One region of the Sphingobacterium sp. Ag1 genome, then DNA from elsewhere that is predicted to be linked to it. Evidence: riboswitches for the same ligand, from Rfam matches in the RefSeq annotation. Region 1 holds a riboswitch; each other region holds the start of a gene.
The links. Region 1 has a riboswitch for S-adenosylmethionine ahead of AAW12_RS10835 (methylenetetrahydrofolate reductase). Riboswitches for the same ligand answer to the same signal wherever they lie in the genome.
Positions count from the first base shown of each region.

Region 2: it holds a riboswitch for S-adenosylmethionine, as region 1 does, so the genes downstream of both, AAW12_RS17790 (hypothetical protein) here and AAW12_RS10835 (methylenetetrahydrofolate reductase) in region 1, are expected to answer to the same signal.
Region 3: it holds a riboswitch for S-adenosylmethionine, as region 1 does, so the genes downstream of both, metE (5-methyltetrahydropteroyltriglutamate--homocysteine S-methyltransferase) here and AAW12_RS10835 (methylenetetrahydrofolate reductase) in region 1, are expected to answer to the same signal.
Region 4: it holds a riboswitch for S-adenosylmethionine, as region 1 does, so the genes downstream of both, AAW12_RS15885 (O-acetylhomoserine aminocarboxypropyltransferase/cysteine synthase family protein) here and AAW12_RS10835 (methylenetetrahydrofolate reductase) in region 1, are expected to answer to the same signal.

Region 1 covers NZ_LBGU01000036.1:34,663-37,817, reverse strand. The annotation lists gene AAW12_RS10840 (DUF2723 domain-containing protein) at 1-358, opposite strand, end outside; gene AAW12_RS10835 (methylenetetrahydrofolate reductase) at 603-1,559, opposite strand; SAM riboswitch class I at 1,630-1,732, opposite strand; gene AAW12_RS10830 (hypothetical protein) at 1,962-2,813, opposite strand; gene rimM (ribosome maturation factor RimM) at 2,924-3,155, opposite strand, start outside.
Region 2 covers NZ_LBGU01000043.1:48,470-51,624, reverse strand. The annotation lists gene AAW12_RS17800 (TolC family protein) at 1-547, opposite strand, end outside; gene AAW12_RS17795 (DUF3050 domain-containing protein) at 813-1,583, opposite strand; SAM-I-IV-variant riboswitch at 1,794-1,887, shown strand; gene AAW12_RS17790 (hypothetical protein) at 1,954-2,217, shown strand; gene AAW12_RS17785 (RagB/SusD family nutrient uptake outer membrane protein) at 2,318-3,155, opposite strand, start outside.
Region 3 covers NZ_LBGU01000042.1:220,654-223,808, forward strand. The annotation lists gene metE (5-methyltetrahydropteroyltriglutamate--homocysteine S-methyltransferase) at 1-1,575, opposite strand, end outside; SAM riboswitch class I at 1,654-1,757, opposite strand; gene AAW12_RS17005 (response regulator transcription factor) at 1,943-2,632, opposite strand; gene AAW12_RS17010 (sensor histidine kinase) at 2,734-3,155, opposite strand, start outside.
Region 4 covers NZ_LBGU01000041.1:247,139-250,293, reverse strand. The annotation lists gene AAW12_RS15890 (FUSC family protein) at 1-869, shown strand, start outside; SAM riboswitch class I at 1,052-1,164, shown strand; gene AAW12_RS15885 (O-acetylhomoserine aminocarboxypropyltransferase/cysteine synthase family protein) at 1,420-2,730, shown strand; gene metX (homoserine O-acetyltransferase family protein) at 2,764-3,155, shown strand, end outside.

The DNA of each region.
Region 1 (3,155 bases):
AGATCTGCAGGTAGGTTGACAAAGGAGCTTGTTTGTCTTTGTTGAGTAGCTTTTTAGCAATGGCGGTTATTGTCCAAAATAAAAAGGTAACAGTAATTCCACTGCAAACTGCAGAACCTATATTCATCCAATAGGCGATCTGCCCCTTATTCCCTAAAGCGAGATTAGAAAATATATTCTGAATAAGAAGAAACAATGGTGCTCCCGGTTGATGTGCCACCTCCAATTTATAGGCACAGGCTATAAATTCACCGCAATCCCACCAGCTTACCGTCTTTTCAACTGTAGCGATATATACACAGGTGGCAATTAGTCCGCAAGCAAAACCGAGTAGAGAATTTAATCTATTGTACGTCATAAGGTCAATTGGTCTATTGTTAAAATCCTTTTTAGCACTTTAAGTTAAAAAGTTATCCTGACTCCGACACACGAATTAACACTATTTAACACCAGTACCTGACTATAAACAGGCTATTCAACGCTGAATATAGAGATCGACCTAAACCACGCTGCCGAGACTTTCAACCTATTTCAGGCTTTCACAATGAATATTATCATAAAAAAAGGGAGCTTATCTGCTCCCTTTTTTATCATTTTATGAGTTAGGCTAGTTTTTCAACAATCTTCTTTGTTGGACCAGGATTACTCATCGTATAAAAATGTAATACCGGAGCGCCAAATTTAATCAGCTCCTGACACTGTTGTACCAACCACTCTTCACCTACCTGTCTGACGTCGGCATTCGTTTTACATGCCGCGACAGCGTCACTCAGTTCCTCTGGAATATCTAAATGAAAAATTCTTGGCAAGGTCACCAATTGCTTTTTTGTTGTCAGTGGTTTTAATCCCGGAATAATGGGCACATGGATTCCATTGTCCCTACATTTTGTTACAAATTCCTTGTATTTTTCAACATTAAAGAACATCTGAGTCACAATAAACTCTGCTCCCATATCGACTTTTTGTTTCAGATATTTAAAATCAGTATTGAAATTTGGAGATTCAAAATGCTTTTCGGGATACCCGGCTACTCCGATGCAAAAATCGGTCTTTTCCGACGTGATAATGTCTTCATGCAGATACTTTCCTTTATTCATATCGGTTACCTGTTCCAATAGGTCTGTTGCAAAAGCATGTCCACCATCGGTTGGTATAAAATCGGCATCGCCCTTACGTGCATCACCCCGCAACACCAAAACGTTATCTATCCCCAGGAAGTTCAAATCGATCAATGCATTTTCAGTTTCCTCTTTTGTAAAACCCCCACATATCAAATGTGGCACCGCATCCACTTTATATTTATTCATGATTGCAGCACATATCGCCACTGTCCCAGGACGTTTACGATAGGAAACACGTTCCAGTAATCCACTCGCATGCTCTTTATAGATATAATCTTCCCGATGGTAGGTGACGTCGATAAAAGGAGGTTTAAACTCCATCAGTTCATCCATGGTTTTAAAAATACTTTGGATGCCCTGCCCTTTCGCCGGTGGCAATAGCTCAAAAGAAAACAATGTTTTTCCTTTGGCATTCTGGATATGATCGATAATCTTCATTAAAAAACTGTTTTTAGTTTGGTTGGCTTACATCGAAACGCACACGTCGAGGAATCGTTTATCTACATGTAACTTATCTTTCCCACATGGAGTAGGGTAGAATTTAGCACCTTGAACAATACAGGTTGCTAAGGCTTCAACGGGTCTAGTCCCTCGGCCTTTCTCTATAAGCGTTGCTAATATCGTTTTAAAAAATCAAAAGACAAAAATTATTTTTCGAAAAGGCAAAAATAGCAGCAAAAAGACTTCAATAAACGATGTTTCAACGTCACTTTAGCTTTGTGTCCATGCTACGACAGGATTCTTCGCCCTACCAAGAGCAAAAGACCTAGAAAAACCAGTAGAATTAACGATCGAGGATCATTGACAGCGAAGAGATTGACTATGCCACAAGAACATTGGCTAAAGATTAGCTGCCAAAGAATTTCGTAAATTTTTGAGATAAAATGTGACCAATAAGAGTCCTGTAACATGGTACTCCTCTTTCGATCCATATTTAAATCCGTCAAATAAATAGTGATAGGCGACCAATGCCTCTTGTTCGTTGTAAAATAATTCCTTCCAAGAATCGGGAACATCTGCCCATGCCTTGAGCACAATGCCATTCTCAGCATAAATAATTGGTGATTCGACACCATCCATTCGATAATCGTGATGGGTGCCAGAACTTGATATGTGTTGGAAATAAGCGATAGAATAATCTACGAAATTCAAGGCCCTCGCTTTTATCTCCTTTTCACTTTCTGATTTTACCGGAGCATTTCGCCATAAATTCACTTGGCTATCAAATTTACTGGGCGTTTCCCGGATAAGGGTTTTATCTAACGCAAAGTTGATATAAAGTCTTTCACTAGTGGGTATACGTGCTGAGCTAAACTGTGAAAAATCACCTCTCAGCTGAACAAAATCTTTTTTTATTTTAACAATATCCAAAGCGACACTACCTTTTTTCTCATCCGTCAATTCTAATCTATCACCGTCAAATTTGTACTTACCAAAGAGTAAAATATCATCGATCGCCATGACAAACTGGTCCTTATCATGAAGCGAAAGAAAGGATCGGTATAGAATAGGATCATTACCATAGGTATCTGCCTCCACATTTTGGGGAGATTCTCTTTTTAATTTATGATACTCATCATTTGGATAGCCCAATATCATTTGGTAGTTGCCTTCAGGAAACTCCTTTTTCTTCCCAAAGAAAGTACACGAAGACAATGAGAGTGTGAGTAACAGCAGTAATAACGGTTTCAAAATCAATTAATAATTATGGCCAATAGTAATATTAATATATAAGGACCAAGATAAGAAATTACTGCAATAGTAAGTATAGGATATTCAATTGAATAAGCTTGGGGATATGCCTATTCCTTATACAGATCGACCAATCCCTCAGGCAATTCAACTTCAATGATCTCCTCTTCGCCATCAATTCCTAAGATCAAATCGTCGGACAGCGGAAACATCAGTTCTTTGCCATCCATATCTACTGTGGCGACAAATTGTTGTGGGAATTCCTGAACATCTGTTATTTGCCCCAGTTCGCCATGGTTTTCATCGATCACTAAAAATCCGATTAAATCAGTATATCTAAAA
Region 2 (3,155 bases), on a different contig from region 1:
CGTCACTGTGCAAGACAACACCCGCCGTATACAGATGTTCAATCTCCTGGAGTTGCACCCGTTGATCAGCAATATCCTGCTCGATTAGAGATTTATTACTATACGACAGTTCCAAGTCCAAAAAAAGATTGCAAACCTCCAATTTCGTCTGCGCCGCCGCATTCTTCCAATCGATCCGGGCCAGCTCATTTTCCAATTTTTTGGACTCAATTTTCATCAGATCGCGATGCCCATTGTAGAGATTCAGATAAAAATCCAAACCGCTATCGTACAAGTAGTGAATGATATCATGCTGGGAGGGTTTATTTAAAAGACCTTGATCATAAACAGGCATATTACTCGCATAACTGGCAGAAGCTCTGGCGAAGATTTTGGGCAGCAGCTCCATGCGTTGCTGCTGGACTGCCACCTCACTTTCTTTGAGCTGCAAATAGGACTGCTCGACGTATTTACTGTTCTGGAGTGCTTTGTCGATCATGTCTTTCAGGGACATACGCAAAGAATCGAGGGCGAAGGTGTCCGAAATAGTGAATACTAACAATCCCATAGTTAGTATTCCTTTTGCCCAATAGGGAGGAAAAAAGTTCACGTGTGCTCTATTATTTTTTTGCGTTGCAAACTTAGACACTTATTACAACTTGGATTTCTTCACAAACGCCAATATGTTATGGAAAAAAGACATTTTTTCATCAATTCAAAGAAAAAGACCAATATCTGCCAAATAGGGTTTGCGCTACTCTTTTTTACAGCCTATAAAAAAAGCCTCTCAAATGTTGATTTGAGAGGCCTTTCGGGGATGGTATAAAACCAGATTATCCGTATAAAGAATCTTCTATTGCATTCCACAATTGTATTCTTTTTTGTAGCGCGATTTTACTGATCTCCTTCATTTCTGCCCATTTAACGTCATCGTCCTTCGCAAGATCTGTGATCATCTGCATGGCCAAAGGTCCGTGCTCGTCGCCGTCCAGATCAATATGACGCTGGAAATAATAAATAAAGCTATCCAGATTGGCTGTAGGGAAATTTGTTTTAATTTCTTCCAAGATAGAGGTAAACATTCCCGGAATAAGATCTTCACGCCCGAACGTAAAGGCGGCAGCAATTTTATGCACCTCACCTTCAGCAATCACTTCAAATGTAAAATTCAAAAAGTCTTTGATCCGCTTATCCAATGTCGTCGTCGCGATGACATCGAATATGTCGCTCGATTTTTTGGCATGACCGATAAATTTATTGACCAGATGAAGATCGGCACCCATGGCATCCATGGCGTCCAGATACATTTCAAAATGGCTCAAACGGCGGCCATCAATGTATTCGTCCGACTCCTCTGCCAATACAATTTCGTTGATCAGATAGCGTGTTGATGGATGCTCGCTCGCAAACCAGGGTAAAGTCGTACAGGTCAATTTAATCTGTAAAGCTTTTAGTAAAGACATAAAATCCCATACAGCGTAAACATGCCCTTCTGTAAAAGAACGTAGATTCTTGATCGTTTTGATCTTACGATACAAAGGGTGTTGCAATAATACCTCGCGTTCGGCAGCAATGTATTCATTAATTTCCGCAATTCTATTCATGGCGCAAAAGTATCGTCTTATCTTTATTTTTTAAAGTATTTTAAATGAGATTACAGTAGCATGATAAATTTACCGTCCAGCTATCCGCTTCATAACCAAATCAAAAACAACAACCTGCCCCCACTTTGACCTCCCTTGTACTGATTTTAACGCTCATTTACCCGTAAAAACAAAAATATTTTTTATAATAAAAAATAATCTACTATATTTGTAGAGTATTCAGAATTGCATGATGCAATACCAACCGAGTGCAGGCACCGCGGTGGTAAATTAATACGGGTTTCGACCAAAATAAACGTTGCAGAACGATTATTTTCCCACAAAGATCTGGATACAGTTTATGGTTTAATCCTTTAAATTTTTAAATTGTATGGCTACTACAACAAATCTTTACCAACACTTACTGGAAAAATTCAGTTATTATTCAACGGATGAACTCATACAGCTTAACAATGACACCATCTTAGGACAAGGCTGGGGATCATCAAAAGCTACCTTTAGAACAGCTTTGATCAGTACGTTCTCCAAAAGAGGACTGGATCTTTCCAACATCGTTTCTAAGGAAGACGGTTTTACCTCGGTGAAGCATGTCCCTGTACGCTTGGAACAGAATGTGTTGATCCCTTTACAGTAATCGTTATCACCGCCAAAAATAGCGCGCATCGAAAAGATTTCGTGCGCGCTGCTGTGGTTGGTTTAGGAAATTGCCGATCAGAAGAAGGCAAAAAGTCTTGTTATTTATAGTTTGGATTCTGAATCAGTATCCCTGCGCTTTTTTCAATTTCTGTTTGTGGTAATGGCCAGCGATAGAATTTATCTTCGAAATGATAGGGCACTTTACTGTCTTTGACCCCATTGAGTACTTCACCCGCGATATGCCAACGAATCAGGTCGTAATGCCGTAGTCCTTCAAAAGCAAGTTCGACTCTTCTTTCGTGGCGGATACGCTCGCGCATCTTTTCCTTGGTATAACCGGCAGGGAACCCTGGCATCTGAACCCGACTCCGCAAAGTATTCATGGTATCATAAACCGATTGATCTGGCCCGGCTATTTCATTTTGTGCTTCGGCGTACATCAACAACACCTCGCCAAACCGCAGTATAACCGCATCTTGTTGGCTCAATGTTGAAAAACCAAAAGGTAGGTTGGCCGGATCCAAAAATTTCAACACCCCATAACCTGTAGGCCGCGGATTGGACGGTGTATGGATCTTACCGCCGCCAAAATCAGGATGATCCACAAAAATTGTTTTGCTCAGGCGCGGATCCCTATCTTTGAACGGGTTGGTTCGGTCGGTCAACGGTGATTCACCAAAAGGCAAACCATCTTTGCATTCATAGGTATCCACCAGGTTTTGTAAAGGCGAAGCAGCAATCCAATCGCCTAGGTACATGTCCCAAGGGGCAGTATTATTCGGTGCCAGAAAATTGACCGAAAAGATAATCTCGGTATTATTCTTTTGTGTCGCATCGCGAAAGACATTTTCAAAAGCCGTACTCAGGGTATACTCTTTCATGATATCGGTACATAAGTCTTTTACCTCTTTCAAAATTGCTAAATCGGGCACTCCT
Region 3 (3,155 bases), on a different contig from region 1:
TACCCAACCATTTTGTGTGAATGCGTAACCAGCCAATTGTTCACCGAAGTATTCAACCATGTCATTACGTTCGAATTCGCCGTGTACTAATACGTCGATATCCAATTGCTCTTGAAGACGGATGGTGTTTTCTGTTTCTTCTGCGATTGCTTTATCGTATTCTGCCTGCGTAATAGCACCCTTTTTCAGGTCTGCTCTCCATTTACGAACATCTTTCGTTTGTGGGAATGAACCGATAGTTGTGGTCGGGAATGCCGGTAAGTTGAATTTCGCTTGTTGCGCCGCTTTACGCTCAGCAAATGCTGAGGTACGTTTTGCATCGTCATCAGTGATATTGCTTGTACGTGTTTTGACCTCTGGTTTGTGGATCAATGGAGAGGTACGACGGCTTTCAGCAGCCGCTTTGTTCGCTTCGAAGCGTTTTGCTGTTTCAGCGTCAACTTCACCTTCCGCTAGTACGGCTAAATCTTTTACTTCAGCTAATTTTTGTTTAGCAAATGCTAACCAGTTTTTTACTTCAGCCGGTAGCGATTGCTCATTGTGTTCATTGTCTAAGTCAAAAGGAACGTGCAACAGTGATGAAGAAGGAGCTACCCATACACGGTCTTTTCCTAATGCATCAACAGCCTGTTTGATTTTGACCAATGATTTTTCGTAATCATTTTTCCAGATGTTACGGCCTTCAACAATACCTAAAGATAATGTTAATGAAGCAGGAACTTTAGCCAATACCGTATCCAATTGGTTTTCACCGCGTACCAGATCCAAATGTAAAGCATGGATAGGTAAGTTAACTGCGATATCTTCGTTGTCTTTTAAAGCTTCGAAGTAAGTCGTTGCGATTAATTTGATATTTTTTGCTGCTGCAGCTAATTTTTCGAAAGTAGGTTGATATAAAGCTTTTACTTTAGCATCTAAATCCAATGCTAAGAAAGGCTCGTCAATCTGAACATATTGTGCACCAGCATCAGCTAGTTTAGCTAGAATTTGCTCATATACTGGAATAAGTTTATCCAATAAATCGATACGGTCGAAGCCAGCTTCTTTTTCTTTACCGATCAAAAGGTATGTGATAGGACCTAATAGAACTGGTTTAGTATCGATGCCCAATGATTTTGCTTCGTTGTATTCATTTAAGAATTTTTCGGAAGTCAATTTGAATTCTTGATCTTTGGTGAATTCTGGTACCATGTAGTGGTAGTTCGTATCCAACCACTTGGTCATTTCCATTGCAGTCACGTCGATTCCTTCTTGTTGGAAACCGCGCGCCATGGCAAAATATAGATCTAAACTGTAATTGTTGTCTACTTTATTCAATAAAGAATGGTAGCGAGCAGGAATTGCACCAACAGTAAGGGTTAAATCCAATACTTGATCGTAAAAAGAGAAATCATTGGAAGGGATCAAATCTATTCCAGCATCTTTTTGTGTTTTCCAATTGCCTTCACGAATTTTTTTTGCTGTGTCCAATAATTCCTCAACAGAAGATTTTTTAGCCCAATAGGCCTCATTGGCTTTTTTCAATTCGCGGAACGCGCCCACACGAGGGTAACCTAAATTGTTAGTCAATAACATAATGAATGTTTTTAATATTTCTTTTTCAACTATATTTCTTGCTAGAGAGAGAAGGACACACTAGAATTCGGTGACTTCGGCTTATCATTCCCATATCAAGTAGGGTAGAATTTAGCACCTTGTCAAGGGACAGGTTGCTAAGGCTTCATCGGGTCTATTCCCTCTGCCTTTCTCTATAAGCGACGCTAAGTTAGAACATTTCTTTTTGAAATGCAAATTTTTTATAAAAGTGCGTCAATTTTTTATATTCTACTAAGGATGAAATTGTTTTGTTCTTTTATTTTCATCCACGAATTCAAGTATGTCACGCTACAATACGTGTGTAGCATAAAAAGGGGAATGACTATATTTTTCATTCCCCTTTTTTTTAGCTTACCAAAAGCTTGTAACCTTTTCCGTGCACATTGACAATTTCAACTTTGCTGTCTTCTTTTAGATATTTACGAAGTTTACTGAGAAATACATCCATACTTCTACCCGTAAAGTAGTTATCATCATGCCATATTTTTAACAAGGCTTCTTCCCGGGTCAGCACATCATTTTTCTTTAAGCAAAGCAAGCGGAGTAGTTCAGCTTCTTTCGTGGATAGTTTTTGCATCTGTCCTTTGTAAGAAATCTGCTGACTTGTATAATCAAAGAAATAATCGCCAATTTCAAATTTATCAGCAACCACTTCTTCTTCTTTGTCTCGAACACTGCGTTTCAGCAAAGCATTGATGCGGAGCAATAATTCCTCCACTCGAAAAGGCTTGGTGATATAATCATCTCCTCCTAGCTCAAATGCTTCGGTCTTATCTTCCATCATCCCCTTTGCTGTGGCAAAGATAATAGGAACAGTACTGTTTGTTTTTCTGATTTCACGTCCAACTGTAAATCCGTCCTTTTTGGGCATCATGACATCAAAAATACAAAGGTCGTAGTTATTTTTTTTGAATTGAGAAATCGCTTCATCTCCATCCGTGCATAATGTGACGTCAAATTTTCCCTTTAATTCGAGATAGTCTTTTAAAAGATCCCCCAAATTAGGATCATCTTCTGCTAATAATATCTTTTGCATAATGAATATATTAATTTTCACCAATGTCCTTGATGCTGATAAATCAGCTTTCCTCAACCTTTGAAATTTTTTAAAGAGGAAATATACAAAAAAGGAACGTTTTATTTTTTAATAGGCAAAATTACTTCAAAGGTCGTGCCCTTATCTTTTTCACTTTTAACTGTAATTTTTCCGTTAAGCCTTCTCAGGATATCCTGTACATAACTTAAGCCGAGACCAAACCCTTTGACATTATGAACATTTCCAGTTGGAATACGGTAAAACTGGTCGAAAATCTTTTGCAGGTGATCCCGGCTCATCCCAATACCGTTGTCGGCTATGGTGACAACAATGGTATCGCCAACGTTTTTTGAATGGATGTTGACATGTAAATCTCCTTTGCTGTACTTGATGGCATTATCCAATAGATTGTAAAATACATTTGAAAAATGTAATTCATCACCGATGACAATATCCTTGGTCGCTGCAAGATCTATACTGAATTTGCCGCCAATATTCTGCATCCGTAGCTGCATGCTGTCCG
Region 4 (3,155 bases), on a different contig from region 1:
CTGATCTAAAAAGTAAACTCCATCTGAATAATCCGCTTTTTCGATTTGCGATTCGGATGGCTCTTCTTTTTGGAACAGGTGCATTGATCGGTATTTTATTTTTGGATTTTAAATATACCTATTGGATCTTACTGACAATCGCTATTGTTGCCAGGCCAGCATTTTCAATGACAAAAACCCGTAATATAGAACGTATTGTCGGTACATTCTCGGGTATTATAGTTGGTGTGTTCTGCTTAATTTCTATTCATTTTCTCCCAGCACTCCTGACCATAGCTGCATTGGGTCTTTTCGGATTCTTTTTGTTCAACCGATCTAATTATATGGTCAGTGTCATCTTCATTACCTTGGGAATTGTGATTGCGCTCAATCTGTTCGAAGGGAACATCAATCTCATTTTAGGCAGCCGAATACTTTTCACACTGATTGGAGCATTCTTGGCTATAGCGGGTTATTTCTTGATACCTGTACGCCAAAGCACAGGCATGGTTCAGCTGGCAAAAGAGGTATCCCTTTACAACGCGCATTATTTCCAGATCATCAATAACCGTCTGTCGGACGAAAGACAAAGTTCGTTTGATATACGACTGGCTCGTAAAAAGGCGCAGACCGCCATGGCCCTGTTTTCAGACGCTATTAATCAAATGAAAAAAGAACCCGAGCACAAATGGATGGATTGGTCACATATTCACCATTTTCAGGCACTCGCATATCAGGTCAATTCCCATTTGGTGGGCCTCTCGCTATCGTTAAGCAAAAAGACGAATCGCCACCTCGCCTATGATATCCATAGTAGAATCGATGCGCTTAAACCTCTTCTAACAGATTTAAATCAAACTGCAGAACGGATCAATTTAAAGAAATCGTAATACCCGATTGACAGTTACTTTTGCGGTTTCATCGGAAGATATGTGATGCCAATCGGCATGTTATTCAAAATTCCTTTAACTAAAAAATAGCATTTCTTTTGCTTTAATAAAAAAAGAGTTTATATTTGTGTCGTCTTCGAAAGAAGATTTCTAATCAACACCTCCCTTCATCAGTAGGTCTTGATTTATAAAGAAGTGGCGAGAGACTGGCTCAATGACCCGCTGGCAACCTTCAATTTGTTTGAAAAGGTGCCAATTCCTGTCCAAAACAATATCGTTTTGGAGCATATAAATGACATAAGACAATGATTATTAAATTACTGAAGTCCATTAAAAATTCAGGTTCAACACAAGTGAACCGCACGATAAGCGAAAGTGTAACCCATCGTACAATTGTATCGATGCGAATGCGTATGCATATGCACTTCCATGCTTGTTAAAAATCATTTCCGTTTTCTTGGATAAAGATTTAACAGACCCTTCAAGGAGGTGTGTATGCTTCTCTTTTTACTTTGCAATTTCTTTTTGAACCCTTAAAATCTGATATATTATGTCTTCAAACAAAAATTTAAAATTCGAAACTCTTCAGGTTCACGCTGGTCAAGTCGCTGACCCTACTACGGGATCCAGAGCAGTTCCTATATATCAAACAACATCTTTTGTATTTGAAAATGCCGAACACGGCGCAAACTTATTTGCATTAAAGCAGTTCGGTAATATTTATACACGGATTATGAACCCTACTACGGATGTTTTCGAACAACGTATTGCGGCACTGGAAGGTGGAGTTGCAGCTGTTGCTGTTGCATCCGGCCAGGCGGCACAGTTTATAGCTTTAAATAATATTTTGGAAAGTGGTGACAATTTTGTTGCGGGATCCAACTTATACGGCGGTACATTCAACCAGTTTAAAGTTTCTTTTAAGCGCCTAGGCATCGAAGCTCGTTTTGCTACAGACGCCGAAGCCGATAAAATTGAAGCGCTCATTGATGATAAAACAAAAGCAATCTATGTTGAAACAATCGGAAACCCAAGTTTCAATATTCCCGACTTTGAAAAAATTGCTGCTGTAGCAAAAAAATATGACTTACCATTAATCGTCGACAATACTTTTGGAGCCGGAGGTTATTTATTTAAACCTCTGGAGTATGGTGCAAATGTGGTTGTTGAATCGGCAACTAAATGGATCGGTGGACATGGCACAAGCATTGGCGGTGTCATCGTCGACGGCGGAAACTACAATTGGGGCAATGGAAAATACCCGCAATTTTCCGAACCATCTGAAGGCTATCATGGTTTAGTATTTTCCGAAGTTTTCGGTGAAAGCGGACCATTCGGAAATATTCAATTTGCTATTCGGGCGCGTGTGGAAGGGCTCCGGGATTTCGGACCAGCACTCTCCCCTTTCAATTCATTTTTATTATTACAAGGACTTGAAACCTTGTCTTTGCGGGTGCAACGCCATGTAGACAACACTTTAGAGGTCGCAAAATGGCTTGAGGCGCATCCACAGGTAGAAAAAGTAAACTATCCGGGATTAAAAAGCTCTCCGAGCTTCGCTAACGCACAAAAATACCTTAAAAATGGCTATGGCGCGGTACTTTCTTTCCAACTTAAAGGTGACGCAGCGCAAAAGGCCAATAGCTTTATCGACAGCTTAGAATTGATCAGTCATTTGGCCAATGTTGGTGATACGAAGTCATTGATTATTCATCCAGCAGCTACAACCCACCAACAATTGAGTGATGAAGATCAAGCCAATGCCGGAGTCTTCAAAGGCTTATTACGTCTTTCTGTAGGAATAGAGCATATTGATGATATCAAAGCCGATTTACAACAAGCTTTTGATAAAATTAAATAATCAGATTTTTTCGGCTTAAAACTTAAACGTGAAATGAGTAAGCATATATATCTGCACCCGGAGCCTTTTGTATTTGAAAATGGAAGAGAGCTTACTGATTTACAAATCAGTTATGAAACATTTGGCAAACCCAACGCAGATCGCAGCAATGTGATCTGGGTTTGCCATGCATTAACGGCCAATGCAGATGTGCTGGATTGGTGGTCCGGTCTTTTTGGAACAGGTGAGTTGTTTGATGCAAACGATTATTATATTATTTGTGCCAATGTCATAGGATCAGCATATAATAGCAGTAATCCGCTATCTGTAAACCCAGCAACCGGACAACCCTATTACCTATCTTTCCCCGAATTCACAGTGAGGGATTTGGTCAACGCACATCAAGTCCTTGCGGACCACCTGGAAATCAAACAAATAGAGATCCT